DNA from 3 places in the Shinella zoogloeoides genome. Region 1 is predicted to be linked to each of the others. Evidence: riboswitches for the same ligand, from Rfam matches in the RefSeq annotation. Region 1 holds a riboswitch; each other region holds the start of a gene.
The links. A riboswitch is a leader RNA that binds a small molecule or an ion and turns the genes downstream of it on or off. The one in region 1 is predicted to bind cobalamin.

Region 1 (9,552 bases):
TCACGAAGAAGGTGACGAGCGTGTTGAAGAGCCCGGTCGCGCCTTCCGAAGCGGGCAGCGCGAAGAGGATGAGCATGATCAGCCATGCGCCATCAGGAATATCGAGCTGGTCGAGGAAATAGTAGACCGCGATCATCGCCAGCAGCGTCAGGATGATGTTCGGGCCGGCGATCGCCAGCCAGTCGAGCTTGCGGGTGAGGCGCACGACGCGCTGGACGATCGTCGGGCGGTAGCCGATGCGCTTTTCCAGCAGCTTGCGCTTCTTGCCGACCAGGAAGGCGGCCACATTGGCCTCGTAGTCGAGGTCTTCGACATGCGCGGCGGCATCTTCCGCGGTCATGGCGAGCGCCGTTTCGGTGACTTCCAGCTCGGTCTTGCCGGAGCGCCGGGCGAAGCGTTCGATGGAATTGCGGTATTTGTTGCGCGAGCCGAAATCGAGGTCGCTGTAGTCCGATCCCTGGCGCAGCGCCTCGTCGAGGCGGCTGACGCTTTCGAACCAGACCGGCCATTCCGTATCGTCGATGGTGCGCAGGCTCTTGATGAGCGCGCTCATCGTCACATTGCCGGAGGAAAGCCGGTTGTTCTCGGCGACGATCAGTTCTTCGAGATCGGTGCCGCGGCTTTCGATCTTGCGTTCCAGCCACTGGATCACCGCGCCGGAGGCCTGGAGGCCGTCGCGCAGGCGATAGAGAAGCTGGATCACGAAGGTGTTGTCCTCGGTGAAGCTTTCCATCGAGCGCAGATGCGCGATGCACTTTTCCGGATCGTTGAGGCGGACCAGTTCGTCGGCCACCTCATTGGCCTTGAAGCGCATCTTGCGCGAACGCTCGACGCGGCTGGAAATGCGGCGGAGGTTTTCGAGCAGCACGAAGCGGATGAAGGAAGGCAGCGCCCAGAGCTCGCCGATCTTCAGCGCGTCGAGCTTCTGGAAGCCCTGCACGAAGGCCGTCAGGCTTTCCTCGGTGACGCCGCTGTGGGTATGGGCGACATAGATCCAGGCGAGCGCCAGCGTGCGGGGGATCGGCTGCCCCTCGATCTCCAGGGTCGAGAGCTGGTTGAAGAACCGGCGGGGGAAGTCGCGCCGGACCTCCTGGATCGCCTCTTCGATGACGTAGTAGTTGTCGAGCAGCCATTCGGCCGCCGGCGTGATCTGGGCGCCTGCCTCCACGTCCTTGGCGGTTGCCTGGTAGACGCGGAAGATCTCCTTCTCGTTTTCCTTGTGCCGTGGCCGGAACTCGAACGGCCGGTAGCCCGGCAGGGATGCCGTCTTCTCGCGGGCGAGCGCTTCACCGCACGCGGCCAGCTCCTCCAGCGTCAGATAGGTGGCGCGGATCGAATCGTTATAGTCGATCTGCTTGGCATCGGCGTCGCGCGGAGTATGCGGCGTATTATGAAGGGGCATATTTCTGATTCTGGATCCGGCCATGTTGAACCAACCGGCGACGGCCTTTGCGTCGGAAGGTTTTTTGCGGGCAGGCTTCATCTCGGTGCCGCGTTCAGCCATGACACCGGGCCACGCCGCCAAGGCGTTTCACGGTTCGATATGGCTCAAGCGACACGCTGATGGGCATCCTGGCCGCGTGGTGCATGAAAACGGCATTTTTTAGCCGTAAGGACAGAGACTTGCAACCTGTCAACAGGGCGTGATGGCGCAGCATGGACCCTCATCTGCGGTTTTGGTGAATCGCCCGTCCCTCCCCCAGGGCGAGCCGGCGCATGGTGCCGGCTAAGTGGAAATGCACGGGTCGAAGAAAAGTTCCCGTTTTTTTTGCTCCCCTGTAAATGGCTGTCCGCGCCATTGACTTGGCGGCCCCGCCGCGCCAGTTTGGCGACCGTCAGGGTCTTCCGAGTCGTGTGCGGCTCGGAGGCTAAGAGGGAAGCCGGTGCGATTGCTCCTGACGGAGCAGCAAGACCGGCGCTGCCCCCGCAACTGTGAACGGCGAGTTTCTGTCGCTCGATGCCACTGGTGAGACACCGGGAAGGCGAGACGGACGCTATGACCCGCAAGCCAGGAGACCTGCCCTGACAGTTCGTAACGTCCATGGGCGGGGTGTCCCAATGGTGTGCGTCTGCTTTCGCCTTTCGGCGAAATTCCAGCAGCGTGCGTCCGGCATCCCCCAATTTTCGATTGGGGAAGACATGTTTGCATTCACAGAGAACCAGTCTTCCGGCACCGGCAAGCCGGAATCCGTCTTCATCTCCTGGCTGCTCTGGCAGCCGCGCGGCGCCGACCTTGCGGTCGAGGCTTTGAAGGAGATGAAGAAGCTGTCGCAATACGAGGGCGCCGATCCCGACATCGCGCGCCTCAGGACGCTGTTCGCCTCGCTTGCGGGTGCGGACGGGCCGATTCATTAGGCGCAATCGCATAAACGCATGTTGACATAAAGATATCTTTATGTGACTTCGGTCGTGTTAGTTTGCACACCGGAGGCGCATTGCCATGGCCAACTCCCACCTGGACACCCTGTTCGGCCCCGAACTGCCGCCGCGCGACGGGCGCGAGATCCTCGCGGCGCTCCAGGCCGCGGCGAGGGAGCGCATCCTGGTGCTCGACGGCGCCATGGGCACGGAAATCCAGACGCTGAAACTGGTCGAGGACGATTTCCGGGGGACACGCTTCGGCGACTGCGCCTGCCACCAGCAGGGCAACAACGACCTCCTGACGCTGACCCAGCCGGGCGCGATCGAGGACATCCACTACCGCTATGCGCTGGCGGGCGCCGATATCCTCGAAACCAACACCTTCTCCTCCACCACCATCGCCCAGGCCGACTACGGCATGGAGGACATGGTCTATGAGCTGAACCGCGACGGCGCGCGCCTTGCCCGCCGCGCCGGCCTGCGCGCGCAGGAGAAGGACGGCCGCCGCCGCTTCGTCGCCGGCGCGCTCGGCCCGACGAACCGTACGGCCTCGATCTCGCCCGACGTCAACAATCCCGGCTACCGCGCCGTCACCTTCGACGATCTTCGCATCGCCTATGCCGAACAGGTGCGCGGCCTCATCGACGGCGGAGCGGACATCATCCTCATCGAGACGATCTTCGACACGCTGAACGCCAAGGCGGCGATCTTCGCCACGCGCGAGGTCTTCGAGGAAAAGGGCATCGACCTGCCCGTCATGATCTCGGGCACCATCACCGACCTTTCCGGCCGCACCCTTTCCGGCCAGACGCCGGAGGCCTTCTGGAACTCGGTTCGCCATGCCGATCCGTTCTCCATCGGCCTCAATTGCGCGCTCGGCGCCAACGCCATGCGCGCGCATCTCGCCGAGATCTCCGCTGTCGCCCAGACCTTCGTCTGCGCCTATCCCAATGCCGGCCTGCCGAACGCCTTCGGCCAGTACGACGAGACGCCGGACGAGATGGCCGCCCAGATCGAAGGCTTCATGCGCGACGGACTGGTCAACGTGGTCGGCGGCTGCTGCGGCTCGACGCCGGACCATATCCGCGCCATCGCCGAGGCGGCTTCACGCCATAAGCCGCGCGAAATCCCCGACATCCCGCGCCATATGCGGCTGTCCGGCCTCGAACCCTTCACGCTGACCGAGGCCATTCCCTTCGTGAATGTCGGCGAGCGCACCAATGTCACCGGCTCGGCGAAATTCCGCAAGCTGATCACGGCGGGCGACTATGCGGCCGCCCTCGACGTCGCGCGCGACCAGGTGGCGAACGGTGCGCAGGTCATCGACATCAACATGGACGAGGGGCTGATCGATTCCAGCAGGGCGATGGTGGAATACCTCAACCTCATCGCCGCCGAGCCGGATATCGCCCGCGTGCCCGTGATGATCGACTCCTCGAAATGGGAGGTGATCGAGGCGGGTCTCAAATGCGTGCAGGGCAAGCCGCTGGTCAACTCGATCTCGCTGAAGGAGGGGGAGGAAGCCTTCCTGCACCATGCGAAACTCGTGCGCGCCTATGGCGCGGCCGTCGTCGTCATGGCCTTCGACGAGACCGGCCAGGCCGATACGAAGGCGCGCAAGGTGGAGATCTGCACCCGCGCCTACAAGCTGCTCACCGAGGTCGCCGGCCTTGCGCCTGAAGATATCGTCTTCGACCCGAACATCTTCGCCGTCGCCACCGGCATCGAGGAGCACGACAATTACGGCGTCGACTTCATCGAGGCGACGGCCGAGATCACCGCGAGCCTGCCGCATGCCCATATCTCGGGCGGCGTCTCCAACCTTTCCTTCTCCTTCCGCGGCAACGAGCCGGTGCGCGAGGCGATGCACGCCGTCTTCCTCTACCACGCCATCCAGGCGGGCATGGACATGGGCATCGTCAATGCCGGCCAGCTCGCCGTCTACGACACGATCGAGGCCGACCTGCGCGAGGCCTGCGAGGACGTGGTGCTGAACCGCGTGCCGAAGGCCGGCGGCACCGCCACCGAGCGCATGCTCGATATCGCCGAGCGCTTCAAAGGTTCGGGCGGCAAGGAGGCCAAGGAACGCGATCTTGCCTGGCGCGACTGGCCGGTGGAAAAGCGGCTGGAGCATGCGCTGGTCAACGGCATCACCGAATTCGTCGAAGAGGACACGGAAGAGGCGCGGCAGAACGCCGAGCGCCCGCTGCATGTCATCGAGGGGCCGCTGATGGCCGGCATGAACGTCGTCGGCGACCTCTTCGGGGCCGGCAAGATGTTCCTGCCGCAGGTGGTGAAATCCGCCCGCGTGATGAAGCAGGCCGTCGCCGTTCTGCTGCCCTACATGGAAGCCGAAAAGCTTGCCAATGGCGGCAGCGGCGAGCGGCAGAGCGCGGGAAAAATCCTGATGGCGACGGTCAAGGGCGACGTGCACGATATCGGCAAGAACATCGTCGGCGTCGTGCTCGCCTGCAACAATTACGAGATCATCGACCTCGGTGTCATGGTGCCGGCGACGAAGATCCTGGAAACAGCGAAGGCGGAGAAGGTCGACATCATCGGCCTGTCCGGCCTCATCACGCCCTCGCTCGACGAGATGGTGCACGTCGCCGCGGAAATGGAGCGCGAAGGCTTCGACATCCCGCTTCTCATCGGCGGGGCGACGACGAGCCGCGTGCATACGGCGGTAAAAATCCATCCGCGCTATGACCGCGGCCAGGCGGTCTATGTCACCGATGCGAGCCGCGCCGTCGGCGTCGTCGGCAGCCTTTTGTCCGCGGACATGAAGCCCGGCTATGTCGAGACGCTGAAGGCGGAATACCGCAAGGTCGCCGATGCCCATGCCAGGAGCGAGGCGGAAAAGCAGCGCCTGCCCATCGCCAAGGCCCGCGACAACGCCTTCAAGGCCGACTGGTCCGCTTATACGCCGAAGGCGCCGTCCTTCCTCGGCACCCGCGTCTGGCAGGACTGGGACCTTGCGGAGCTTGCGCGCTACATCGACTGGACGCCGTTCTTCCAGACCTGGGAGCTGAAGGGCGTCTACCCCAAGATCCTCGACGACGAGAAGCAGGGCCCTGCGGCGCGCCAGCTCTTTGCCGACGCGCAGGCGATGCTGGAAAAGATCATCGCGGAAAAATGGTTCACGCCGAAGGCCGTCGTCGGCTTCTGGCCGGCGGGCACGGTCGGCGATGATATCCGCCTCTTCACCGACGAGGCGCGCAACAAGGAACTTGCCACCTTTTTCACGCTGCGCCAGCAGCTTTCCAAGCGCGACGGCCGGCCGAACGTGGCGCTTTCCGACTTCGTCGCGCCCGTCGACAGCGGCCGGCAGGACTATCTCGGGGGCTTCGTCGTCACGGCCGGCATCGGCGAGATCGCGATTGCCGAGCGCTTCGAGCGGGCGAATGACGACTACAACTCCATCCTCGTCAAGGCGCTCGCCGACCGTTTCGCCGAAGCCTTCGCCGAGCGCATGCACGAAGTCGTCCGCAAGGAGCTGTGGGGCTATGCGCCCGAGGAGACCTTCGCCCCGACGGAGCTCATCGGCGAGCCCTATGCCGGCATCCGCCCGGCGCCCGGCTATCCCGCCCAGCCGGACCATACGGAAAAGACGACGCTGTTCCGCCTGCTTGATGCAGAGAAGGAGATCGGCGTGGAACTGACCGAAAGCTATGCCATGTGGCCCGGCTCCTCCGTCTCGGGCCTCTACATCGCCGCGCCCGAAAGCTACTATTTCGGCGTCGCCAAGGTGGAGCGCGACCAGGTCGAGGACTATGCCCGCCGCAAGGGCATGACGGTCCCCGAGGTCGAGCGCTGGCTCGGGCCGGTGCTCAACTACGTGCCGACGACCGTACGGGAGAACGCGGCCTGATCTCTCTCAGGCCGTCGCGAGGTTCAACAGGAGCACCATGGCGTAGCTGGCGAGGACCAGCACGCCGAGCGAGAGCACGACCGCCGCGGTCACCCGCGGCCCGGCCCGCATCACGCGCCTGAGGTCGATGCCGAGGCCGAGTGCGGCCATGGAAAGGATGGTCAGCACCGTCGCGGCGCTGCTCATCGTCCCCGCCAGCCCGGCATCGATCAGCCCGACGCTGCGCGCGGCAAGCATGGCGAGAAAGCCGAGGATGAACCACGGCACGAGCCGGTGCAGCGCCGGACGGCGCCCGCCGGCCTTGCCCGACAGCAGCGACAGGAGGAAGATGACCGGTCCCAGCATCAGCACGCGCACCAGCTTGACGAAGGTGCCGATCTGGATGCTGAGCGCGGAGACCGGCGCGGTTGCCGCCAGGACCTGCGGCACCGCATAGACCGTCATGCCCGCCATCACGCCATAGCCCGTCGCCGACAGGCCGAGCAGCGGCACCAGCGCCGGCAAAAGCAGCACCGTGACCATCCCGAGAACCGCGGTGAAGGCGATGGAGGAGGCGACGTCCTCCGCATCGGCGCGGATGACCGGCGCGGTGGCCGCGATCGCGGAATTGCCGCAGATGGAGTTGCCGCAGGCCACCAGCAGCGCGACCCGGCGCGACAGGCCGAGGCCGCGCCCGATGCCGTAGCTGGCGACGAGCGCCACGGCCACCACCGCGGCGATGGCGCCGATCAGCGGCAGGCCCATGCCGGCGATCGCCGTGGCGCTGACGCCCGCGCCGAGCAGCACGATGGCGACTTCCAGGAAATACTTCGCCGAGAAGGCGATGCCGGGATCGAAGGCTTCCGGCCGGCGCAGCAGCAGCCGGCAGGCTGCGCCGATGAGGATCGCCAGCACCAGCGCCTCGATCCACGCACCGCCCGTCAGCCGCAATTCCAGCCGTTCGGCAAGCACGGCGAGGCCGGAAACGAAAGCGGAGAGGGCCATGCCCGGCAGCAAGGTGCGAATTCCAAGGATTGTTTGTTTGTTAGGTGAATTTTCCATGCGTCGACGATGCGCTTGAAAAACCATTCGATCCATCGGTAAATATCTGACATTTCATTCGATCGGATCGAACAATGATGACCTTGGAACAGCTCCGCATCTTCATCGCCGTGGCGGAACGGGAGCACCTGACCCGGGCGGCGGACGCGCTGAACCTGACGCCCTCGGCCGTCAGCTCGGCGATCCGTGTGCTGGAGGAGCGCTACGCCACGGCCTTGTTCCACAGGACGGGTCGGCGGATCGCGCTGACGGAGGCGGGGCTCGCCTTCCTGCCGGAGGCGAAGGCGACGCTTGCCCGCGCGGAAAGTGCGAACCTCTTCCTCACCGAGATCGGCGGGCTGAAGCGCGGCACGCTGGCGCTGGCCGCCAGCCAGACCGCCGGCGGCTACTGGCTGCCGCCGCGCCTGATGCGTTTCCGCCAATCCTATCCGGCCATCGACATCCGCATGATGGGCGGCAATACGGAACAGGTTGCCGACGCGATTCTTGACGGCCGGGCGGAACTCGGTTTCGTCGAAGGCGCGGTGGACCATCCCGCCTTGTCGCAGCGAGTCGTTGCGCGCGACCGCGTGGTGGTCGTCGCGCCGTCCGGTCATCCGCTGGCGGAAAAAGCCGTCACGCCCGACGATCTCGCCAGGGCGCGCTGGGTGCTGCGCGAACCCGGCTCCGGCACGCGCAGCGCGCTGACATCGGTGCTCGACGAGGCGCTGCTCGATATCGCGCTGTCGCTTCCGTCCAACGAGGCGGTGCGCAGCGCCGTGCTATCAGGCGATGCGCTGACGGCCGTTTCGGAATTCGTCGTGCGGGACGACCTTTCGGCCGGCCGGCTTGTGCCCATCGCCTTCGACCTGCCGGAACGCGCCTTCCGCCTGCTGCGGCACAAGGAGCGCTACCGTTCCAAGGCCGCGCTCGCTTTTGAAGATTTGCTTTAGTCGCCCCGGCCACGGAAACGGCGCTGGTAGGTGGGATCGTAAAGCGAGCTTTCGCGAAAATCTTCCGCCGCCAGCGTGCGGCCGACGAAGATCAGCGCCGTACGCTCGATCGGTTCTGCCGCGACCTTTTCAGCGATATCGGCCAGCGTGCCGCGCACCACGCGCTCGTCCGGCCAGGAGGCCTTGACCACGATCGCCACCGGGCAATCGGCTCCATAGAGCGGGGTCAGGTCCTCGACCACCGTGTCGAGCGCATGGATGGCGAGGTGGATGGCGAGCGTCGCACCCGTCGCGCCGAAGCCCGCCAGCGTCTCGCGGTTCGGCATGGGCGAGGCGCGGCCGGAAATGCGGGTGAGCACGAGGCTCTGCGCGACGGCCGGAATGGTGAGTTCGCGGCCGAGCGCGGCAGCGGCGGCGGCGAAGGAGGGGACACCCGGCGTCATCGTATAGGCGATCCCGTGTTTTTCGAGCCGGCGGATCTGTTCGGCAACGGCGCTCCAGACCGAGAGGTCGCCGGAATGGAGCCGCGCCACGTCCTCGCCCGCCGCAGCCGCGCGGCGATACTCCGCCTCGATCTCGTCCAGCGACATTGGCGCCGTATCGACGATGCGCGCGCCGGGCGGGCAATATTGCAGCAGTTCCGGCGAGACGATGGAGCCGGCATAGAGGCAGACCGGGCATTTGCCGATGAGATCGCGGCCGCGCACGGTGATGAGGTCGGCGGCGCCGGGGCCGGCGCCGATGAAGTGGACGGTCATTCTTTATCCTCGATATGTTTGGCCGGCTTCACCCAGCTCCATTGTGTCACCGGCATGGCCGGCCGCCATCCCGTCATCTGTCCGACGGGCGAGGCGCGTGCGATATCGATGCGGACCAGCGAGCCGCCGAGCCGGGCGTGCTGGGCGAGCAGCACCGCCTCCATTTCCGTCGTGACGGCATTGGCGACGAGCCGCCCGCCGGGCTTGAGACCGGCAAGCGCCGCATCCATCACGCCCGCCTCGCTGCCGCCGCCGCCGATGAAGACGGCGTCCGGCGCGGCAAGCCCGGCGAGCGCCTGCGGCGCCGCGCCTTCGATAACCGCAAGGCCCGGCACGCCGAAATCCTTCGCGTTGCGGCGGATGCGGGCAGCGCGCTCCGCATGGCCCTCGATGGCGATCGCTCGCAACGACGGATCGGCCAGCATCCACTCGATGCCGATGGAGCCGGAGCCGGCGCCGATATCCCACAACAGTTCGCCGCGCCGGGGGGCGAGCGCCGAGAGCGTCAGGGCGCGGACCTCGCGCTTGGTGATCTGGCCGTCATGCTCGAAAAGGCTGTCGTCGCGGCCGGGCGTGCAGGCGAGGACGC
Region 2 (9,552 bases), on a different replicon from region 1:
TCGAGGCGTAGCGCTCCAGCATCCAGCGGATCGTCGCGTGATGGGTGATGCCGACGCCGTGGGTGTTGGTGATCATGACCGGCCCGAGGAAGGTGCCGCCGTCCTCGATCCAGTGCGTGCCGGTCATCTCGCCGTTGCCGTTGAAGCGGTGCACGCCGGCATAGACGGGCACGGGCGTTTCGCACCCGCTGTGCGGCAGGATGGCGGTGACGCCGGTGCGCACCGGCAGCTTGCGGCCGGGGCGCGGGGTCTCTTCCTGGAGGGTGCGGAAGCCGACGGCGATGCCCTCGACATCGGTGATGGCGTTGAGGGGGCCGGTGGGTCCGGTGAAGGGCAGGCCGAGATCGCGGGCGCGGGGTTTTGTCTTTTGGGTCATGTCATTTCTGCCGGGAGCGAAGGTAGAGGCCGAGCGAGGCGACGACGAAGGAGAAGGTCAGCATCATCACGGCGATGGCGTTGATCTCCGGCTTGATGCCGCGCCGAAGCATGGCGAAGATGAACATCGGCAGGGTCGTGACGTCGACGCCGGCGATGAAATAGGTGATGACGAGATCGTCCATCGAGATGATGAAGGCGAGCAGCGCGCCGCCGATTATGCCGGGCAGGAGCTGCGGAAAGACCACCCTGCGGAAGGTCGTCCATTCGTTGGCGCCGAGATCCGCCGAAGCGTGCTCCAGCGTGCGGTCCATGCCGGCAAGCCGCGCGGTGACGACGATGAAGACATAGGACGTCAGGAAGGTGCACTGGCCGATGATAATCGTACCGATGCCGAGGCTGACGCCGGCATTAACGAAGAAGATCAGGAGCGCGATGCCGAGCACGATATCCGGCATCAGCATCGGCATGAACATGACAACGCGGTAGAAGCGCCGGCCGAAGAAATCGAAACGGTAGAGGGCGATCGCCATTGCCGTGCCGAGCACGGTGGCGATGGCGGTGGTGGAGGCGGCGATCCTCACGCTGTTCCACACGGCCTGAACGAGCTGGTCGGTGGATTCGAGATAAAGCGCGTTTTCCGAGATCTTCGTCTTGAAGCCGAGGACCTGGGCGTACCAGTCCGTGGTGAACCCGGTCCAGGTCATCATGTTGACCGGGTTTGCATTGAACGAATAGACCGCGATCAGCGCCAGCGGGATATAAATGAAGGCGAAGAACAGAGCGGTATAGGCAAGGAGGCTACCGCGGGCGAGGGTGGCGAAAATCTTCATGGCCCTCTCCTCAGCGACCGGGCGCGGCGTCGAGGCCGCGGCGGCCGGAAACGACCACATAGATGAAGAGAAGCACCAGCATGACGCTCATCACCATCATGGCGAGCGCCGAGCCGAAGGGCCAGTTGCGCGCGGCAAGGAACTGCTGCTCGATGAGGTTGCCGAGCATCATCACCTTGGCGCCGCCGAGGATGGTCGGGACGATGAAATTGCCGAGCGCGGGAATGAAGACGATGACCGCCCCGCCGGCAATGCCCGGCGCCGTCAGCGGCAGGATGATGCGCCAGAAGGTGCGGACCGGCCCCGCGCCGAGATCGAGCGAGGCACGCACCAGCGTCCAGTCGAGCTTTTCGACGCTGGCATAAACTGGCATGAACATGAAGGGAATGAAGACATAGACCATGCCGAGGATGATCGCGCCCTCGGTATAGATGAGGTCGAGCGGCCGGGCGATGAGGCCGGTCTTCAAAAGCACACCGTTGGCAAGCCCGGTCTGGCGCAGGATCAGCACCCAGACGAAGAGCCGCACGATGAGGCTGGCGAAGAAGGGCAGCGTGATGAGGAAGAGGCAGAAGTTCTTCCAGCGCTCAGAAAGACGGCTGATACAGAAGGCGGCCGGGTAGCAGACGAGAAGCGTTGCGACCACCGTCAGCGCCGCGATCCGCAGCGAGCGGAGGAAAATCGCGATATAGACCGGGTCGAAATCCTCGAACATGGGATCGGCAAAGCCGAGGATGCGGCCGTAGTTATGCGGATACCAGACCCATTCCACGCCGCCGTAAAGGCCGGGCGCGAGGAAGCTCGTCACGATCATGATGGAGAGCGGGCCGAGGAAGAAGACCGCGAGGAAAAGCGAGACCGGCCCGAGCAGGACGGCAAGCTGGGCACGGCGGCGGGAGGCGATGGACGACATGTCAGGCAGCCTCCGCCGGAATGAGGTGCACGGCCGCCGGATCGTAGGCAAGGCGCGCGCGGCGCGACTGCTCGACCGCGCCGACGAGGCCGCGGCGCGCGGCGGGAATTTCCGCGATGACGCGCCGGCCCGTCGCCGTGCGACCGAAAAGCTCGAAGGTCGAGCCGACGAAGACGATCTGCTCCAGGTCGACATCGAGCGCCGGCGTGTCGCCGGCCGTCTCGGTGAGGAAGAACTGTTCCGGGCGGATGAGCGCGGTCGCGGCACCGGTCGCGCCGGGGCAGCCGTGGGCGATGGCGATGCCGTCCTGCGTCAGGAGCTGTCCGTCGCTGACCTCTCCCTCGAAGAGATTGCTGGCGCCGACGAAGTTGGCGACGAAGCTGTTCCTCGGCTGGTCGTAGATGGCGCGCGGCGTGTCGAGCTGCTGGATGCGCCCGCCCGAGAGAACGGCGACGCGGTCCGACATGGTCAGCGCCTCCTGCTGGTCGTGGGTGACGAAGATGAAGGAGATGCCGAGCTCGTTCTGCAATGTCTTCAATTCGATCTGCATGGCCTGGCGCAGGTTCTTGTCGAGCGCCGAAAGCGGTTCGTCGAGCAGGAGCAGTTTCGGGCGGGCGATGATGGCGCGGGCGAGCGCCACGCGCTGCTGCTGGCCGCCGGAAAGCTGGCGCGGCTTGCGGCTTTCCAGCCCTTCCAGGCCGACCATCGCGAGCGCATCAGCCACGCGCCTCATCCGCTCGGGCTTGGCGACGCCGGCGACTTCCAGCGCATAGCCGGTGTTCTCGCCCACCGTCATATGCGGGAAGAGCGCATAGTTCTGGAACACCGTGTTGACAGGGCGGCGATAAGGCGGCCGGTCCGTCATGTCCTCGCCGTCGATCAGGATGCGGCCGGAATCGAGTTCCACGAAACCGCTGATCGCCTGGAGCAGGGTGGTCTTGCCGCAGCCCGACGGCCCCAGCAGGGTCAGGAATTCGTTGCGCCGGACGTCGAGGTCGATGGCGTCGAGCGCCGTCACCGCCTGTCCCTCAGGCGTGGCAAAGACCTTCGCCGCCTTCTCCAGGCGGACTATGGATTCTCGCATCGTCGTTCCCCAATTTGTTATAAAAATAACGCTTGTGCGATTTAGATATGTGGATACCATTTACCCATCCAAGTCAACGGCCGAAAGAAGCCGGGACGGGAACAGGCGGCGCAAAGGAAAGCGCCGGGGCCAGAACGGCCGAACCACCAGAGGAGAGTATTCAATGACGAAATCAGATCGTGCCGGCGCATCCGGCCTTCGCGCCTTGACGCGCCGCACCGCCCTTTCCCTCGCCGCCCTCCTGGCGGCCGCCGGTGTCGCCGGCGCCAGCGAGCTCAACGTCTACAACTGGGGTGAATACATCAATCCGGAAGTGCTGAAGAAATTCGAGGAGGAGACCAAGATCAAGGTCAACCTCTCGACCTATTCCTCCAACGAGGAGATGCTGGCGAAGATCCAGGGCGGCGCGACGGGCTATGACGTGGTCTTCCCGTCCGTGCACATGCAGGACATCATGGCCAAGCTCGACCTCCTCGAAAAGACCGACATCAATACCTATGAGGGCTTCAAGAACATCGATCCGGCCTTCCTGCGCGCAAAGAGCGACCCGAACGGCGAATATTGCCTGCCCTATGCGTGGGGTTCTGTGGGCATCATGTATAACCGCAAGATCCTCGGCAAGGACATCACCGGCTGGAAGGACCTGATCGAGACGGTCAAGGCCAAGGGGCTGAAGTTCACCCTGCTCGACGACATGCGCGAAGTGCTGGCCGTCGGCCTCATCCTCAACGGCCACAAGATCAACTCGACCGATCCGGCCGAACTCCAGCAGGCCGCCGATACGATCATCGCCATGAAACCCGACATCGCGGCCTTCACCTATGACGAACGGCCTATGGTGCAGGCGGGCGACGTAGCCGCCGGCCACGCCTTCGTCGGCGCCATGATCGACGTCTTCGGCAACGAGAAGGACCTCGGCTACGTGATCCCCGAGGAGGGCGCGACCATGTACCAGGAGGACATCTGCGTGCTGAAGAGCGCGCCGAACAAGGAGAACGCCATCAAGTTCCTCCAGTTCTATACGCGTCCGGAAATCGTCGCCCTCAACGTCTCGCAGCAGACCAACGGCACGGCCAATGTGCCGGCGCGGGAATTGACCGTCGAAAAGATCAAGAATAGCAAGGAAATCAACCCGCCGGCCGAGACGATGGCGCGTCTCCAGATATTCGAGGATCTGGGTCCGGCGCTGCGTCAGGTGGACCGCGTGTGGACGCGGGTCAAGACGGCCCAGTGAGCGCGGTGTGAGCGCGGTTGATCCCCGCCCGTCTCCGGACGGGCGGGAGCTTGAAGAGAGGGGCGACGTGTCGAAACGCATTGTGAAGCTCGTTCAGTCCGACGACCTCCGGCGGTCGAAATCCGACAAGCTGATCGCCCATTACATCGAGCGCAACCTCGCCGAGCTTCCCTTCGAGACGGCGCGCTCCATCGCCCAGCGGCTCCAGCTCTCGCCGATGACCATCGGCCGGTATCTGCGCCGCATGGGCTTCGACGGCCTCGACGAATTGAAGAACGAGTTGCGCCACGGCAGTTCCAATCCCGCCTGGCAGGTCAAGGGCCAGGTCGATCGGCTGGAGCAGGACCGCAAGGAAGGCAAGCTGCTCGCCGGCCTCATCCAGCAGCAGATCGACAATCTCGGCCAAATCTACGCCATCACCAATGCGCCCGAATGGCAGCAGACGATCGACGCGCTGATCGGGGCAAGCGAAGTCTATGTCGCCGCATACCAGAACGTGCGCGGCATCGCGCAGTATTTCGCCAGCCAGCTTTCCTACACCCGCCCGCGCGTGCAGTTCGTCGATGGCCTCAACGGCACCTATGCCGAGCTTCTCGACGGCTCCGTCGACGGGCGTCTGCTGTTCCTGCACGATGTGCGCCGCTTCGCCGCAAAGGCCCGGCCGCTGGCGCTGGAGGCGCGGCGCGCCGGCGTCAAGGTCGTGCTGCTGACCGACGAATTCTGCCCCTGGGGACCCGAAGTCTCCGACATCTGCCTGATCGTGCCCGGCTCGCACGGCCCGCTCTGGGACGGCGCCGCCACCATGACGGCCGTCATGGACCTGATGCTCAGCAATGTCATCGTCGTCATGGGGGACGCCGTCAGTGAGCGCGTCGATACGCTGACGCGCCTGCAGGACGTCTTCGGCGATTTCGAGACCTGATCGCCATCCCTGCCTTGACGCTGCCGCGCGGCGCGGACTAAGGATGGGCCGACGGTTCCCTGAAGGATGACTCCCAGGGGATTAATAGGGAACACGGTGCGGACGACCCAACAGGGACCCATTCCGTGGCTGCCCCCGCAACTGTAGGCGGATTGCCGCCTGTCCTTGGACGCGTTCGGCGTCATGCCACTGCGGTTTCCGCGGGAAGGCAGACAGGTCGCAGATATCCGTGAGCCAGGAGACCTGCCGTCAGAGCAACAATCCCAGTCACGGGCGGGGATGCCCGGAACAGGAGACGCCATGACGATTCCGGCTGCCGCCTACGGCAGGCTTCCCTTCGTTTTCTCCCGACCGAACGCGCCTGGCCCTTCGCGGCCTGTCGCCTGAGCCCGCACGCTTTCATCTTTCCGGGAGAAATCCATGACCATGTTCCCCGCGGCCACTCGCGCCGCATCCTTCCTTTCCGCTCTTGCCGGCGCCGCCGCCCTTCTTGCAGCCGGCGCGGCCCAGGCCGCCGAGACGCAGTATCCGCTGACATTCGAAAATTGCGGCCGCCCGGTCACCTTCCAGAAGGCGCCGACGCAGACCGTTTCGATCGGCCAGAGCTCCACCGAAATCCTCTATATGCTCGGCCTTGCCGACAAGGTCGTGGGCACGGCCCTCTGGGTCGGGCCGGTGCTCAAGGGCTATGAGGAGGTCAACGCCAAGATCGACCGCCTCGCCGACAACGAGCCGAGCTTCGAAAGCGTGCTCGCCAAGAACCCCGATATCGTCACCGTGCAGTTCCAGTGGCAGATCGGGCCGGAAGGCGTCGTCGCCAAGCCCGAGCAGTTCGAGGAACTCGGCATCCCCGTCTATACCTCGCCGTCCGATTGCGTCGGCAAGGAGAACAGCGCGGCAAGCGATGGCGTGCGCCACCAGGTCTTCACCATGGAGCTCGTCTATCAGGAGGTCCGCGAGCTGGCCGCGATCTACAACGTCAAGGAAAAGGGCGAAGAGGTCGTCGCGGCGCTGAAAAAGCGCGAGGAGGCGGCCCGGACGAAGGTTGCCGCTGCCGGCGGCAAGCTTTCGGCCGTCTTCTGGTTCTCCAGCGCCGCCGATGCCGATCCCTATGTCGCCGGAAAGAACGGCGCGCCGGGCTACATCATGTCGGCGCTCGGCATCGAGAACATCATCAAGACCGACGACGAATGGCCGACCGTCGGCTGGGAGACCATCGCCAAGGCGTCCCCGACGATGATCGTCGCCGGCTCGATGGAACGCCGCCGCTATCCGCTCGACAGCCTCGAAGCCAAGCTCGACTTCCTGAAGACCGACCCGGTCGCAAGCCTGATGCCGGCCGTCACGAACGGCCATGTCTTCGACATGGACGCGCAGGCGATGAACCCGACGATCCGCACGATCGAGGGCATCGAGCTTCTTGCCGATGCGATCGAGAAGGCTGGCCTCGCAAAGTGACCGCCGATCACCCCCTTCTGCTCCGCACGGGCGCCGCTTCCGCGGCGCTCGTGCTGCTGCTTTTCGCGCTCGGCATCGGAGCGGCAGTGGGCGAGACGGCGATACCGCTCGACGTGGTGGGAAAGACGGTGGCCAACCGCCTCTGGCATGCCGGCTATCCGCTGGAGCCCATCGACGAGGGCATCATCTGGAACTACCGGCTGAGCCGGGCGGTGGTGGCGGCCTGCTGCGGCTCCGCGCTCGCGCTGTGCGGCGTCGTGCTGCAATCGCTCCTGCGCAATGCGCTCGCCGATCCCTATATCCTCGGCATCTCGGCAGGCGCCTCTACGGGCGCGGTCAGCGTCGCGATCCTCGGCGTCGGGGCCGGCGCGCTGACGCTGCCTGCCGGGGCGTTCGTCGGCGCGCTGGTCGCTTTCGGCCTCGTCAGCGCGCTTGCCGTCCGCGCGGGGCGGGGAACGGGCGCGATCATCCTTGCCGGCATCGCGGGCTCGCAGCTCTTCAACGCGCTCACCTCCTTCATCGTCACCAAGGCGGCGAGCGCGGAACAGGCGCGCGGCATCATGTTCTGGCTGCTCGGCAATCTCTCCGGCGTGCGCTGGCCGGATGTCTGGCTGGCGCTTCCCGTCGCAATCGCCGGCCTCATCGTCTGCCTCTGGCATGCGCGCGCGCTCGATGCCTTCACCTTCGGCGCGGAATCGGCCGCCTCGCTCGGCATCCCGGTGCGCCGCGTCTATGTCGTGCTGATCGCCATCTCCGCGCTGATGACCGCGACCATGGTCTCCATCGTCGGCTCGATCGGCTTCGTCGGCCTCGTCATTCCCCATGCCGCGCGCATGGTGGTCGGCGTCCGGCATGGGCTCCTGCTGCCCGCTTCCGCCCTGATCGGCGCCATCTTCATGATCGCCGCGGACGTCCTGTCGCGCGTCATCATCCCGGGCCAGGTGCTTCCGATCGGCGTCATCACGGCGCTGTTCGGCGCACCGGCCTTCGCACTCATCCTCAGCCAGAGGAGAACGGCGCGATGACGCTTCTGGCAACGGGTCTCCACTGGTCGGCCGGCGGCACGACGATCCTGTCGGATGTGTCGCTCGACGTGCGCCCCGGCGAATTCCTCGGCATCATCGGCCCGAACGGTTCCGGCAAGACCAGCCTGATGTCGCTGCTGGCCGGCATCCGCAAGCCGCAGGCCGGCGCGGTGACGCTCGACGGTGAGCCCTTGTCCGTTCACGGCCGGCAGGCGATCGCCCGGCGCATCGCCTTCGTGGAGCAGCAGGCCGAGACCACCGAGCGCATCACGGCAAGGCAGGCGGTCGAACTCGGCCGCACGCCGCATCTCGGCGCGCTGACGCCCTGGTCGCGGACGGACGACGCCATCGTCGACCGCGCCCTCGAAGAGGTCGACATGGCGCATTTCGCCGGGCGGCTCTGGCACACTCTCTCCGGCGGCGAGCGGCAGCGGCTGCACATCGCCCGAGCGCTCGCCCAGCAGGCGCCGATCCTGCTGCTCGACGAGCCGACCAACCACCTCGACATCGGCCACCAGCTCGGCCTGCTCCAGCTCGTGCGCGAACAGAACCTTACCGTCGTCGCCGCCCTGCACGACCTCAACCACGCCGCCATGTTTTGCGACCGCATCGCCGTCATGCGCGGCGGGCGCATCGTCGCCCTCGGCGCACCCGCCAAGGTGCTGGAGCCCCAGCGATTGCAGGAGGTCTTCGGCGTCACGGTCGATGTCGAGCGGGACGGCGCGGGCGGCTGCTTCATCCGCTATCGCCGGCCGGAACCGCGGCCGCCTCGGCTGAAGCTCGTCGCGAACGAGGGGAAATGATGCACGGCCGGCTTTCCAACAGCCATCTCAAGGAAGACATCCGCGACTACTGGTCTAGCCGGTCCGAAACCTTCGACCTCGCCTTCGGTCACCGCATTCCGCAAGGCCCGGAATTCGACGCCTGGGCGGCAGCGATCCGCGAGCGCCTCGGCCCCGAGCCGCGCCGGGTGCTGGAGCTTGCCTGCGGCACGGGGGAGGTGACGCGGCTGCTGCTCTCACTTGGCCATGATGTGACGGCGCTCGATTTTTCAGAGGCGATGCTGGCGGTCGCACGCCGAAAGCATGCCGGGGCGAGGGGACTTCGTTTCGTGCTTGCCGATGCGGAAAACCCGATGGAGCCGGACGAGAGCTACGACGCCATCGTCTGCCGCCATCTCGTCTGGACGCTGACGACGCCGGAGCAGGCATTCCGCGAGTGGCATCGCATGCTGAAGCCCGGCGGCACACTGCTGTTCTTCGATGGCGACTGGGCCGCACCCACCCGGCTCGGCCGGCTGGCCAGCCGCGCGATCGCGGTCGTCGACAGGTTCATCGGCACCGATCCGCATTATGACGGCGCGATGAGCGATCGCCACGCCAGCATCATGGAGCGTCTGCCCTTCGGCGAGGGGCTGACGGTCGAGCGCGTGCTGCCGCTGCTCGAAGCAGCCGGCTTCCGGGACATGACGATCGGCTCGCATGCGCCGATTGCGGCCGCGCAGCGCCGCACGGCGGATCTGCGCAACAAGCTGCGCACGCTGCTCTATCGCCGCTTCATCCTGTGCTGCCGGAAATAGCCTCTGCTTCCGGCTCGACCGTCAGCTTGACCCGGTCGGCGGCAAAGCGCGTGCGGGAGAACTGGATCGGCGTGCCGTCGAGATCGGTGTTCACCGCCGCCGCGACGAGAATGATCGCGCCCGGCGAAA
Region 3 (9,552 bases), 520 kb from region 1:
GAAGTACATCGCCCTGCGGGCCGCCTTCAACTTCGAGGAGGACGGAACGCTCGCGGCCGGCACAAAGGCACAGACGGCGGCGCAGACCGCCACGGCGACCAACGGCTACATGGTCCACTACAACGACAAGGACGACGAGGCCGACGAACGTGCCGTCAAGCGCTTCAAGGCGCAGATCGGCGCGGTGAACACCGTGCAGGAATTCGTGGGCGAGGCGACGGTCTACGACTTCGCGTTGAAGGCCTTCGGCCTAGATCCGGCCAAGGTCTCGACGCTGACCATCAAGAACGTGCTGAAGAGCGACCTGAACGATCCCAGGAGCTATGTGTACCAGTTGAAGGACGAGCGGTTCGTCGAGCTGGCCAAGGCGTTCAATTTCGGTTCGGACGGCAACATCACCGCGCCGAAGCTGGCACAGGCCGAATCCGAAATCCTCGTGATGTCGCGCGCCTATGTGTCGGAGAAATCCCGTTTCGGAACGGAAGACGACAAGAAGAAGGCGGAAGAGGAGGCGAAGTATTACTCCGCCCAGATGCAGAAGGTGGACTCCGTCAAGGAATTTTTGGCGGACGAGCGCCTGGTGGCCTTCGTCCTTGAAGCGAACGGCATCGATCCGGAAGGCGTCGATGCGGCCTTCATGGAGAAGATCTTCACCTCCGACCTCGACGACCCCAAGAGTTTTGCGAACCAGCAGCAGGACCGCGCCTATCGGGCGATCGTCGCCTCCTTCAACTTCAATGCGCAAGGTCAGGTCGAACGGTCCGACGACGCGCAGATCCAGTCGCGCCGCGGCATCTACGAGACGATCGACGGCCATGTCCGCCAGATGCTGGAGGAGGAAGCCGGCAACGAGAATGCCGGCGTGCGCCTCGCCCTCTATTTCGAGCGCAAGGCGGGGGCGATCGCCAGTCCCTACGACATCCTGGCCGACGACGCGCTCTTCGAGGTCTTCAAGGTGCTCTATCAGTTGCCCGACGAGATCGGTAGCGCCGATATCGACGCGCAGGCCACCATGATCGAGCGCTATCTCGAGCTGAAGGACCTGCAGGATCCGGAAAAGGTCGCCAAGATGATCGTCAAGTTCTCGGTCCTCTACGATCTCGACAACCAGACCACGACCGACCCCGCCCTTTCGGTGCTGAGCGGCTCGGGCTCGGCCGGCATCAGCGCCGATATCATGATGTCGCTGGCGCAGCTTCGCACCGGCGGAAGCTGACGGTCAGACGCTGATCACCTTGCCGGGATTCATGATGCCGGCGGGATCGAACGAGCGTTTCACCCGGACCATCAGGTCCATCTCGATCGGTTCGCGCACGCTGGCGAGCTCGTCGCGCTTGAGCTGGCCGATGCCGTGCTCGGCGGAAATCGAGCCGTGGTATTTCAGCACGATGCCGTGCACGAGATGATTGATCTCCCGCCACCGGTCGAGGAAGGCCTGCTTGTCCGCGCCGACCGGCTGCGAAATGTTGTAATGGATATTGCCGTCGCCCATATGGCCGAAGGAGCAGATGCGGGCGCCGGGCATCGCCGCCATCACCGCCGCGTCCGCCTCCGCCATGAAAGCCGGAATGGCCGAGACCGGCACGGACACGTCGTGCTTGATCGAGCCGCCCTCCGGCTTCTGTGCCGGGGACATGCTCTCGCGCATGTGCCAGAGCGCCTTGCGCTGGGCGTCGCTGGCCGCGACCACCGCGTTTTCCACCAGTCCCGCCTCGATGCCCTCGGCCAGCAGCGCCTCCATCATGCGCGCCGCCGTGTCGGCGGCATCCGAGGTCGAGATGTCGATCAGGACGTACCAGTCGTGCCGGCTGGCGAGCGGATCGCGCACGCCGGGAATGTGCCGCGTGGTGAAGTCGACGCCGAGGCGCGGCATCAGTTCGAAGCCGGTGAGCGCGGTGCCGCACCGGCTGGAGGCGCGCTCGAAGAGGGCGAGCGCATCCTCTACGGAGTTGAGCCCGGCAAAGGCGACCTCGTGGCCGAGCGGCCGCGGAAAGAGCTTCAGCACCGCCCCGGTGATGACGCCGAGCGTGCCTTCGGCGCCGATGAAGAGGTCGCGCAGGTCGTAGCCGGTATTGTCCTTCTTGAGGCGGCGAAGGCCGTTCCAGATTTCTCCGGTCGGCAGCACGACTTCAAGGCCGAGGCAGAGCTGGCGCATGTTGCCATAGGCGAGCACGGCGGTGCCGCCGGCATTGGTGGAAAGGTTGCCGCCGATCTGGCAGGAGCCTTCCGAGCCGAGCGATAGCGGAAAAAGCCGGCCGACCTTTTCGGCTGCCGCCTGGATGTCCGCCAGCACGCAGCCGCCGTCCGCCACGATCACGTTGCCGACCGGATCGACATCGCGGATGCGGTTGAGGCGCGAGAGCGAGAGCACCACGTCCGCCGCCCCCTCGCGCGGCACGCTGCCGCCGACATGGCCGGTATTGCCGCCCTGCGGCACGATGGCCGTGCGGGTCTCGGTGGCGAGCGCCAGGATATCAGACACTTCCTTCACCGAGCCCGGCCGCAGCACCAGCGGTGCGGTGCCGTGGTAGAGGCCGCGGCTTTCGACGAGATAGGGCGCGATATCCTTCTCGACGGTGAGGGCATGAGCGGGGCCGGTGATCGCGGCGAAGCGGGCGATGAGGTCGGAGGAAAGCGTTGCCTGGACCATGTCGTCTTCCTCACTAGCCGCGCGGCGCGGCGGCGCGTTGCAGGCGGTCGTTGATCGCCTCGCCGAGGCCGCTCGCGGGGATCGGCGAGAAGGCGATGGCGCGTGCGCCCGCCGCATCCGCCTGCTTCATGTAGCCGAAGAGGTTGGCGGCGGCTTCGGCGAGGTCGCCGGCCGGGCTGAGGTCGAGCACGAGCGCGGCCTGCGCCTCGCCGGGAAGCGCCTTGCCGCCGAAGCGGATCAGCACCTCGCCGGGCCGCACGTCGCGGGCGTCGAGGCGCACCGGCGCGTCGGGCGCATAGTGCGAGGCGAGCATGCCCGGCGCCTCGATGCTCGCACCGGCCTCCTTGCGCAGGACGGGGCGGCCGGTGACCCGCTCGACATCCGCCGCGTCGAGCCCGCCGGGCCTGAGCAGCCGGATCGTCTCGCCCTCGACCTTGAGGATGGTGGATTCGAGCCCCACGACCGCAGGGCCGCCGTCGAGCACCAGTTCCAGCTTGCCGCCGAAATCGTCTGCCACATGGCGCGCGCTGGTCGGGCTGATGCGGCCGGACGTGTTGGCACTCGGGGCGGCGAGCGGCCGGCCGAAGGCGGCGATCAGGCGGCCGGCAATGCCGGTCGGCACGCGGATGCCGACGGTGTCGAGGCCCGCGCGCGCCAGAGGATGGATGGCGCTGTCCGGGCGGATCGGCACCACCAGCGTCAGCGGGCCGGGCCAGAAGGCCTCGGCGATCCTGCGCGACAGGGGATCGAACACCGCGTGGCGCTCCGCCATGGCAAGGTCGGCCATGTGGCAGATCAGCGGGTTGAAGCGCGGCCGGCCCTTCATTTCATAGATGCGGGTGATCGCCAGCGGATTGGTGGCGTCGGCGGCAAGGCCGTAGACGGTTTCGGTGGGAATGGCGACCGGCACGCCGCGGCCGAGGGTCTTCGCGGCCCGCGCCAGCGCCGCCTCCGCATCCATGCGCGTATCAACGATCTCAGCCATGCCGTCCTTCCGTCTTTCCGGCTTCCATACAGGGCTTTGCCGGCAAATGCCAAGGGCCGCCCGCTTGCCTAAAATTCGAGCGACCGGATTAGACCCACCGAAAGAGCGGCCTGCTAGGAGAGGTTGAACATCCCGCACACAGGTCTCCATTGATGGCGCACAAGAAATCCTCGACGACCGACATCGCCCTGCGGATCGCGACGGCGATGAAGCAGATGGGCATCGACGGCCTGCCGCGCAACTACGAACTGGTCTACGAGGCCTATGCCGGCGGCAATCCGGAGCTGGTGCGCGACTTCATCGCGCTCGGCAAGTACAAGACGCAGGCCGCCCTCGACGAGCTTGGCCGCAAGTACCTGCCGCACCAGCACGAGGCGAGCGTGCTGCAGCGCTCGGCGGGCGCGATCAGCAGCGAGATGAGCAATTTCATGGACCTGCTCAGCCAGGAGCGCTCCTCGCTCAACGATTACGGCCGCCTGATCGGCGAGGCCTCGCAGGTCATCCGCGAGGCCGGCGGCGCGCTCGGCAGCTCGCTCGAAGCCCTGCAGCGGGCGACGGAACTGCGCGTCAGCCACACGGCGGAAATGGCGGAAAAGGTTGCCGCGCAATCGGCCGCGATGGAGGGCATCCAGAAGGAGATGGCGGAATTCGAGGCGACGAAATTCATCGATCCGCCGACGAAGCTCGGCAACCGTCGCGCCTTCAACAAGGCGCTCGCCCGCGTCTACGCCAATCCGGACCTGCCGATGCTGTGCGGCGTGGCCGTCGCCGAGATCGATGCCGAGCGCCGTTTTTCGCCCGGGCAGATCGAGGCGCTGTCCGACCACCTCGTGAGCTTCTACGGCGGCCTCATCCGCCAGGCCTTTCCGGCAAGCGACCTTGCCGTCCGCTTCGATGGCCTGCGCTTCGGCTTCCTCTTCCACACATCGGACGAGAGCGAGGTGACGCGGCTGATCGATCTCCTGCGCGCCGCCTTCCAGACGATGGCGCTGCGCGATCCGCGCACCGGCCGCAATCTCGGCCACCTGACGCTTTCGGCCGGGGTCTGCATGTCGGATCGCGCCGACAGCGCGCTCGACCTTGCCTCGGCCTGCGAGCGCGCGCTTGCCGAAGCCAGGGCAGGGGGAGGAGACGGGGTGGTCGTCTACGGCCGCGGCGACGAGGTGCCGGCGGGCAAGGAATGGATGCTCTACCGGGCCTGACCGGCGGTCACAGCGCGCGGATGATCTTGCGCAGCGCCTCGTTGCGGGCGCCGAGCATCAGCACGTTCTTCATGGCGAGCTTCGGATCGTCGGTGCGGAAGATGACGCCGTTGCCGCGCACCTTGCGGTCGATCTTGAGGCGGCCTTCCTCCTCCGTCGGCGCGATGGCGACGGCGAAATACATGCGCCCGGGCTTCTTGGAAATGCCGGCGAAGAACTGCTCGTCGTCGCCGATCTCGGCGAGGAAATTGGCCATGTAGAAGGCCCATTGCACGTTCTCGAATTCCGCGAAGCGGGATTTGGCCACCGTGATGTGGCAATAGCCGAGATGCGGCGTTTCGGCCAGCGTGCGGTGGAAGATCAGCTTCGGGAACTGGATGGACTGGTGGAAGCCGTTGATGCGGTCATGGGTGACGCTGCCGGCCCGTTCCAGCTTGCGGCCGGTGCGCTCGGCAACCTCCTGGTGGCTGAGATAGCGCTTCTCCGTCGGGCTCCAGCCGAAACTGCGGTCGATGCGGCCGGTGCGCAGGAATTCGGTGTGCACGGCGGCTTTCGGCGGGTTCGCGCGCTTGAAGGCGACGGCATCGTAATATCGGAATTTCGTCTGCTGCACGCCCCGTACTCCATGCTCGCGCCCGGCCCCGCGTCCGGATTGCCGGAAAGTTTATGGAAACGTCGTTAAGCATTCCTTTCCGCCTGCGTCCCCATTCCTGCGGGTCAGGCTTTGTGGTCGCAATATGACAACAGTCGTCCCGTCGAATACATCATGCCGAAGGCGTGGGCGGTCTGCCGAAAAAGAATGCATATCGCCTTGATATGTAAGAAAAGTACAGATGCAAGGTGTTGCTCTTCTGTCGTATTTGACTGTCGTCAAATCATGACGGCGTGTCGCTTTTCGACATGCTGTCGGAGAAGTCTTGCGCTTAGATAAGGACACTCAAGGTGCCGCTCTCGAAAGAGGGCGGAGAATTGGGAAGCCGGTTGAAATCCGGCGCTGCCCCCGCAACGGTGTTGGAGAAGACGCGGCAAAAGCCACTGGACCCAAGGGTCTGGGAAGGCGCTGCGATGGTCCGAAGGGACGCTCCTCAGCCCGGAAACCAGCCTGGAGTATCGATCGTGACTGGCTGCGGCGGGCGGCCGGGAAGCGTGCAACCGGTGCGCCTGCCGCCCGAATGCCGTCTCCTTCCGTGCGCTTCATCCGCAATCTGGATATTTCGAGGACACCGGCATGGACATCAGAAGCGACGTGCTCCGCAAGCTCAAGAACCGGCGCGACGGCTACAGCCTCGAGCAGGCCTTCTACATCGACCCCGATCACTACAAGCTCGACCTGGAGACGATCTGGTATCGCGACTGGCTGTTCATCGGCCATGATTGCGAAATCCCGAAAGCCGGCAACTATTTCACCGTGCAGGTCGGCGACTATCCGGTCGTCATCACCCGCGACCGCTCGGGCATGGTGCGCGCGCTGCACAATTCCTGCCGCCACCGCGGCTCGCGCGTCTGCACCCAGCACAAGGGCTCGTCCGCCAAGCTCGTCTGTCCCTACCACCAGTGGACCTACGAACTCGACGGCTCGCTGCTCTTCGCCCGCCACATGGCGGAGGATTTCGACAGGACGCAGCACAGCCTGAAGCAGATCAACTGCCAGACCGTCGGCGGCTACATCTTCATCTGCCTTGCTGACGAGGCGCCGGATTTTGCGCCCTTCCGCGCCCTGGTCGAGCCCTATCTCGCCCGCCACCGCCTCGGCGAAACCAAGGTCGCCTTCGAAAGCACGATCATCGAGAAGGGCAACTGGAAGCTCGTCTGGGAGAACAACCGCGAGTGCTACCACTGCGCCGCCAACCATCCGGAACTCTGCCGCACCTATCCGGAAGCGCCGAGCGCGACCGGCGTGCAGGGCGCCAAGGATGATCCCGTCATCGCCGAGCATTGGGCGCGTTGCGAGGCCCAGGGCTTGCCGAGCGAATTCAGGATCTCGCCGACCGGCCAGTTCCGCGCCGCGCGCATGCCGCTCATCCAGGATGCCGAGAGCTACACCATGTCCGGCGCGCGCGCCGTCCAGCGACCACTCTCCAACGACGTGCTGGAGAGCCATATCGGCACGCTGCTGCTCTTCCATTATCCGTCGACGTGGAACCACGTTCTCGCCGACCACGCCATCACCTTCCGCGTGCTGCCGCTCGGCCCTGAACTGACGCAGGTCACCACCAAATGGCTGGTCAGCAAGGATGCGGTGGAAGGCGTCGATTACCGTCTCGACGAGCTCACCCATGTCTGGACCGAGACCAACGACCAGGATCGCCGGATCGTCGAGGAAAACGCCTTCGGCATCCGCTCGCCCGCCTACCAGCCAGGCCCCTATTCGCCGGAGGACGAGGGCGGCGTCATGCAGTTCGTCGAATGGTACTGCAACTTCATGATCGAGCGGCTCGACGGCGCCAAGAAGCCGCTTTCGCGGGTGGCATGAGATGACCGCCGCCAGCCACTTCCGTCACTTCGATGGACTCCAGCCATGGAACGATCGCCAGCACTTGCTGGAATGCACCGCCGTGACGGTGGAGACGGCCGACGTGATGACCTTCACCTTCCGCTCGGATCGCGACAACTGGTTCCGGTACCTGCCGGGCCAGTTCGTCACGCTGGAGCTGCCGGTGTCGGAAGACGAGCCGGTCATGCGCACCTACACGCTCTCCTCGACGCCCTCGCGTCCCTTCTCCGTCGCCGTCACGGTGAAGGCGCAGAAGAGTTCGATCGGCACGCGCTGGATGTTCGACAACCTGCGTCCCGGCATGAAGCTGAAGGCGTTCGGGCCGCTCGGCGACTTCTCCTTCGTGCGCTATCCGGCGGAAAAGTACCTCTTCATCTCGGCCGGCTCTGGTATCACGCCGATGATGTCGATGACGCGCTGGATGTCGGACTGCGCGCCGCAGTCGGACGTCGCCTTCGTCTCTTGCGCCCGCAAGCCGGAAGACCTCCTGTTCAAGGCGGAGCTCGAATGTCTCGCCGCGCAGATGCCGAACCTCGCGCTCGGCTTCGTCGTCGAGAGCCACAATCCGCGCGACGGCTGGCATGGCTTGCGCGGGCGGATCGATGCGGCCCGCCTCTCGCTGCTCGCCCCCGATTTCCGTGAGCGCACCGTCTTCTGCTGCGGCCCGGAGCCCTTCATGCGCGGCGTGCGCGACATGCTGAAGGTCTGCGGCTTCAACATGGACCGCTATCATGAGGAAAGCTTCCAGCCGGCCAACGCCCCGGCGCCGGAAGAAATCGCCGTTCGCGCCGGCCCGGGCGAGCCGGATGCCGGGGCCGTCTCCACCGTCACCTTCACCATGGCCGGCAAGGACGCCAAGTGCCCGCCCGGCCAGACGATCCTGCAGACGGCACGCGCCGCCGGCGTGCGCATCGGCGCGGCCTGCGAGGGCGGCCTTTGCGGCACCTGCCGGGTGATGAAGGTCTCGGGAGAGGTCGAGATGCGGCACAATGGCGGCATTCTCGATGACGAGATCGAGGAGGGTTATATCCTCGCCTGCTGCTCGCGGCCGATCGGCGACGTGTCGATCGAGGCGTAAGTCCCCCTCTGCCTGCCGGCATCTCCCCCACAAGGGGGGAGAAAGGAGAAGGCTTGCTCACCGATCAAATTTGAACGCGAACGGAGAGGCGAGGTAAGCCCCTCCCCCTTGTGGGGAGGGGTTGGGGAGGGGCTTCCCTTCAGTCGTTCTTCGCCCGGCGCGCCGGGAAGAGGATGACGTCGCGGATCGATGGCGCGTTGGTGAGCAGCATGATCAGGCGGTCGACCCCGATGCCGAGACCGCCGGCGGGCGGCATGCCCTGGTCGATGGCGTCGAGGAATTCGTCGTCGAGCTGCTTGGCCTTCTCGCCGCGGGCATGGGCTTGTTCGAGCTGCTCGACCATGCGGGCGCGCTGCTCTTCCGGGTCGTTCAGTTCCGAGAAGGCGTTGCCGAGTTCCCAGGTGTTGCAATAGGTCTCGAAACGCTCGACGAGGCGCGGTTCGCCCGGCACTTCCTTGGCGAAGGGCGAGATGTCCTTCGGGAAGTGCGTGACGTGGCTCGGCTGGATCAGCGTCGGCTCGACCTTCTCCTCGAAGATGAAGGCGAGGCATTCGCCCCAGGTCCAGTCCTTCTCCACCTCGAAGCCGGCGGCCTTGGCGGCGGCGCGGGCCTCCTCGTCCGTCTTGATCGCGAGGAAGTCGATGCCGGTCGCTTGCCTGACGGCGTCGGGCATCGGCACGCGCTTGAACGGTCCCTTGAAGGAGATTTCCTTGTCGCCGTAGGCAAACTCGGTCGAGCCGTGGATCTTCACCGCAAGCTCGGCGAACAGGCGTTCCACGAGGTCCATGATGTCCTCGTAGTCGGCATAGGCCCAGTAGCACTCCATCATCGTGAATTCGGGATTGTGCCGGGTCGACACGCCCTCGTTGCGGAAGTTGCGGTTGATCTCGAACACCTTGTCGGTGAGGCCGGAGACCAGCGTGCGCTTGAGGAACAGTTCCGGCGCGATGCGCAGGAACATGTCGAGCTTCAGCGTGTTGTGGTGCGTCTTGAAGGGCTCGGCCGTCGCGCCGCCATAGACCGAATGCAGCATGGGCGTCTCGACTTCCATGAAGCCGTCGTTCTCCATGAAGCGGCGGATGCCGGAAACGATCTTCGAGCGCTGCTGGAAGCGGAGCTTGGATTCCTCGTTGGTCATGATGT

Region 2: another riboswitch for cobalamin. It lies ahead of Q9316_RS21170 (ABC transporter substrate-binding protein); the one in region 1 lies ahead of Q9316_RS18040 (hypothetical protein).
Region 3: another riboswitch for cobalamin. It lies ahead of Q9316_RS15455 (aromatic ring-hydroxylating oxygenase subunit alpha); the one in region 1 lies ahead of Q9316_RS18040 (hypothetical protein).

Annotation. Positions count from the first base shown of each region.
Region 1 covers NZ_CP132311.1:3,452,880-3,462,431, reverse strand. The annotation lists gene Q9316_RS18050 (GH36-type glycosyl hydrolase domain-containing protein) at 1-1,402, opposite strand, end outside; gene Q9316_RS18045 (hypothetical protein) at 1,425-1,607, shown strand; cobalamin riboswitch at 1,822-2,039, shown strand; gene Q9316_RS18040 (hypothetical protein) at 2,140-2,355, shown strand; gene metH (methionine synthase) at 2,441-6,232, shown strand; gene Q9316_RS18030 (YeiH family protein) at 6,239-7,273, opposite strand; gene Q9316_RS18025 (LysR substrate-binding domain-containing protein) at 7,351-8,205, shown strand; gene cobM (precorrin-4 C(11)-methyltransferase) at 8,202-8,963, opposite strand; gene cbiE (precorrin-6y C5,15-methyltransferase (decarboxylating) subunit CbiE) at 8,960-9,552, opposite strand, start outside.
Region 2 covers NZ_CP132312.1:145,672-155,223, reverse strand. The annotation lists gene Q9316_RS21200 (DmpA family aminopeptidase) at 1-376, opposite strand, end outside; gene Q9316_RS21195 (ABC transporter permease) at 378-1,208, opposite strand; gene Q9316_RS21190 (ABC transporter permease) at 1,219-2,121, opposite strand; gene Q9316_RS21185 (ABC transporter ATP-binding protein) at 2,123-3,205, opposite strand; gene Q9316_RS21180 (polyamine ABC transporter substrate-binding protein) at 3,369-4,439, shown strand; gene Q9316_RS21175 (MurR/RpiR family transcriptional regulator) at 4,507-5,361, shown strand; cobalamin riboswitch at 5,397-5,626, shown strand; gene Q9316_RS21170 (ABC transporter substrate-binding protein) at 5,782-6,819, shown strand; gene Q9316_RS21165 (FecCD family ABC transporter permease) at 6,816-7,844, shown strand; gene Q9316_RS21160 (ABC transporter ATP-binding protein) at 7,841-8,647, shown strand; gene Q9316_RS21155 (class I SAM-dependent methyltransferase) at 8,647-9,423, shown strand; gene phnF (phosphonate metabolism transcriptional regulator PhnF) at 9,401-9,552, opposite strand, start outside.
Region 3 covers NZ_CP132311.1:2,934,420-2,943,971, reverse strand. The annotation lists gene Q9316_RS15480 (DUF1217 domain-containing protein) at 1-1,216, shown strand, start outside; gene Q9316_RS15475 (FAD-binding oxidoreductase) at 1,220-2,650, opposite strand; gene Q9316_RS15470 (L-threonylcarbamoyladenylate synthase) at 2,664-3,635, opposite strand; gene Q9316_RS15465 (GGDEF domain-containing protein) at 3,788-4,837, shown strand; gene Q9316_RS15460 (DUF6656 family protein) at 4,845-5,450, opposite strand; cobalamin riboswitch at 5,761-5,957, shown strand; gene Q9316_RS15455 (aromatic ring-hydroxylating oxygenase subunit alpha) at 6,066-7,310, shown strand; gene Q9316_RS15450 (hybrid-cluster NAD(P)-dependent oxidoreductase) at 7,312-8,409, shown strand; gene lysS (lysine--tRNA ligase) at 8,549-9,552, opposite strand, start outside.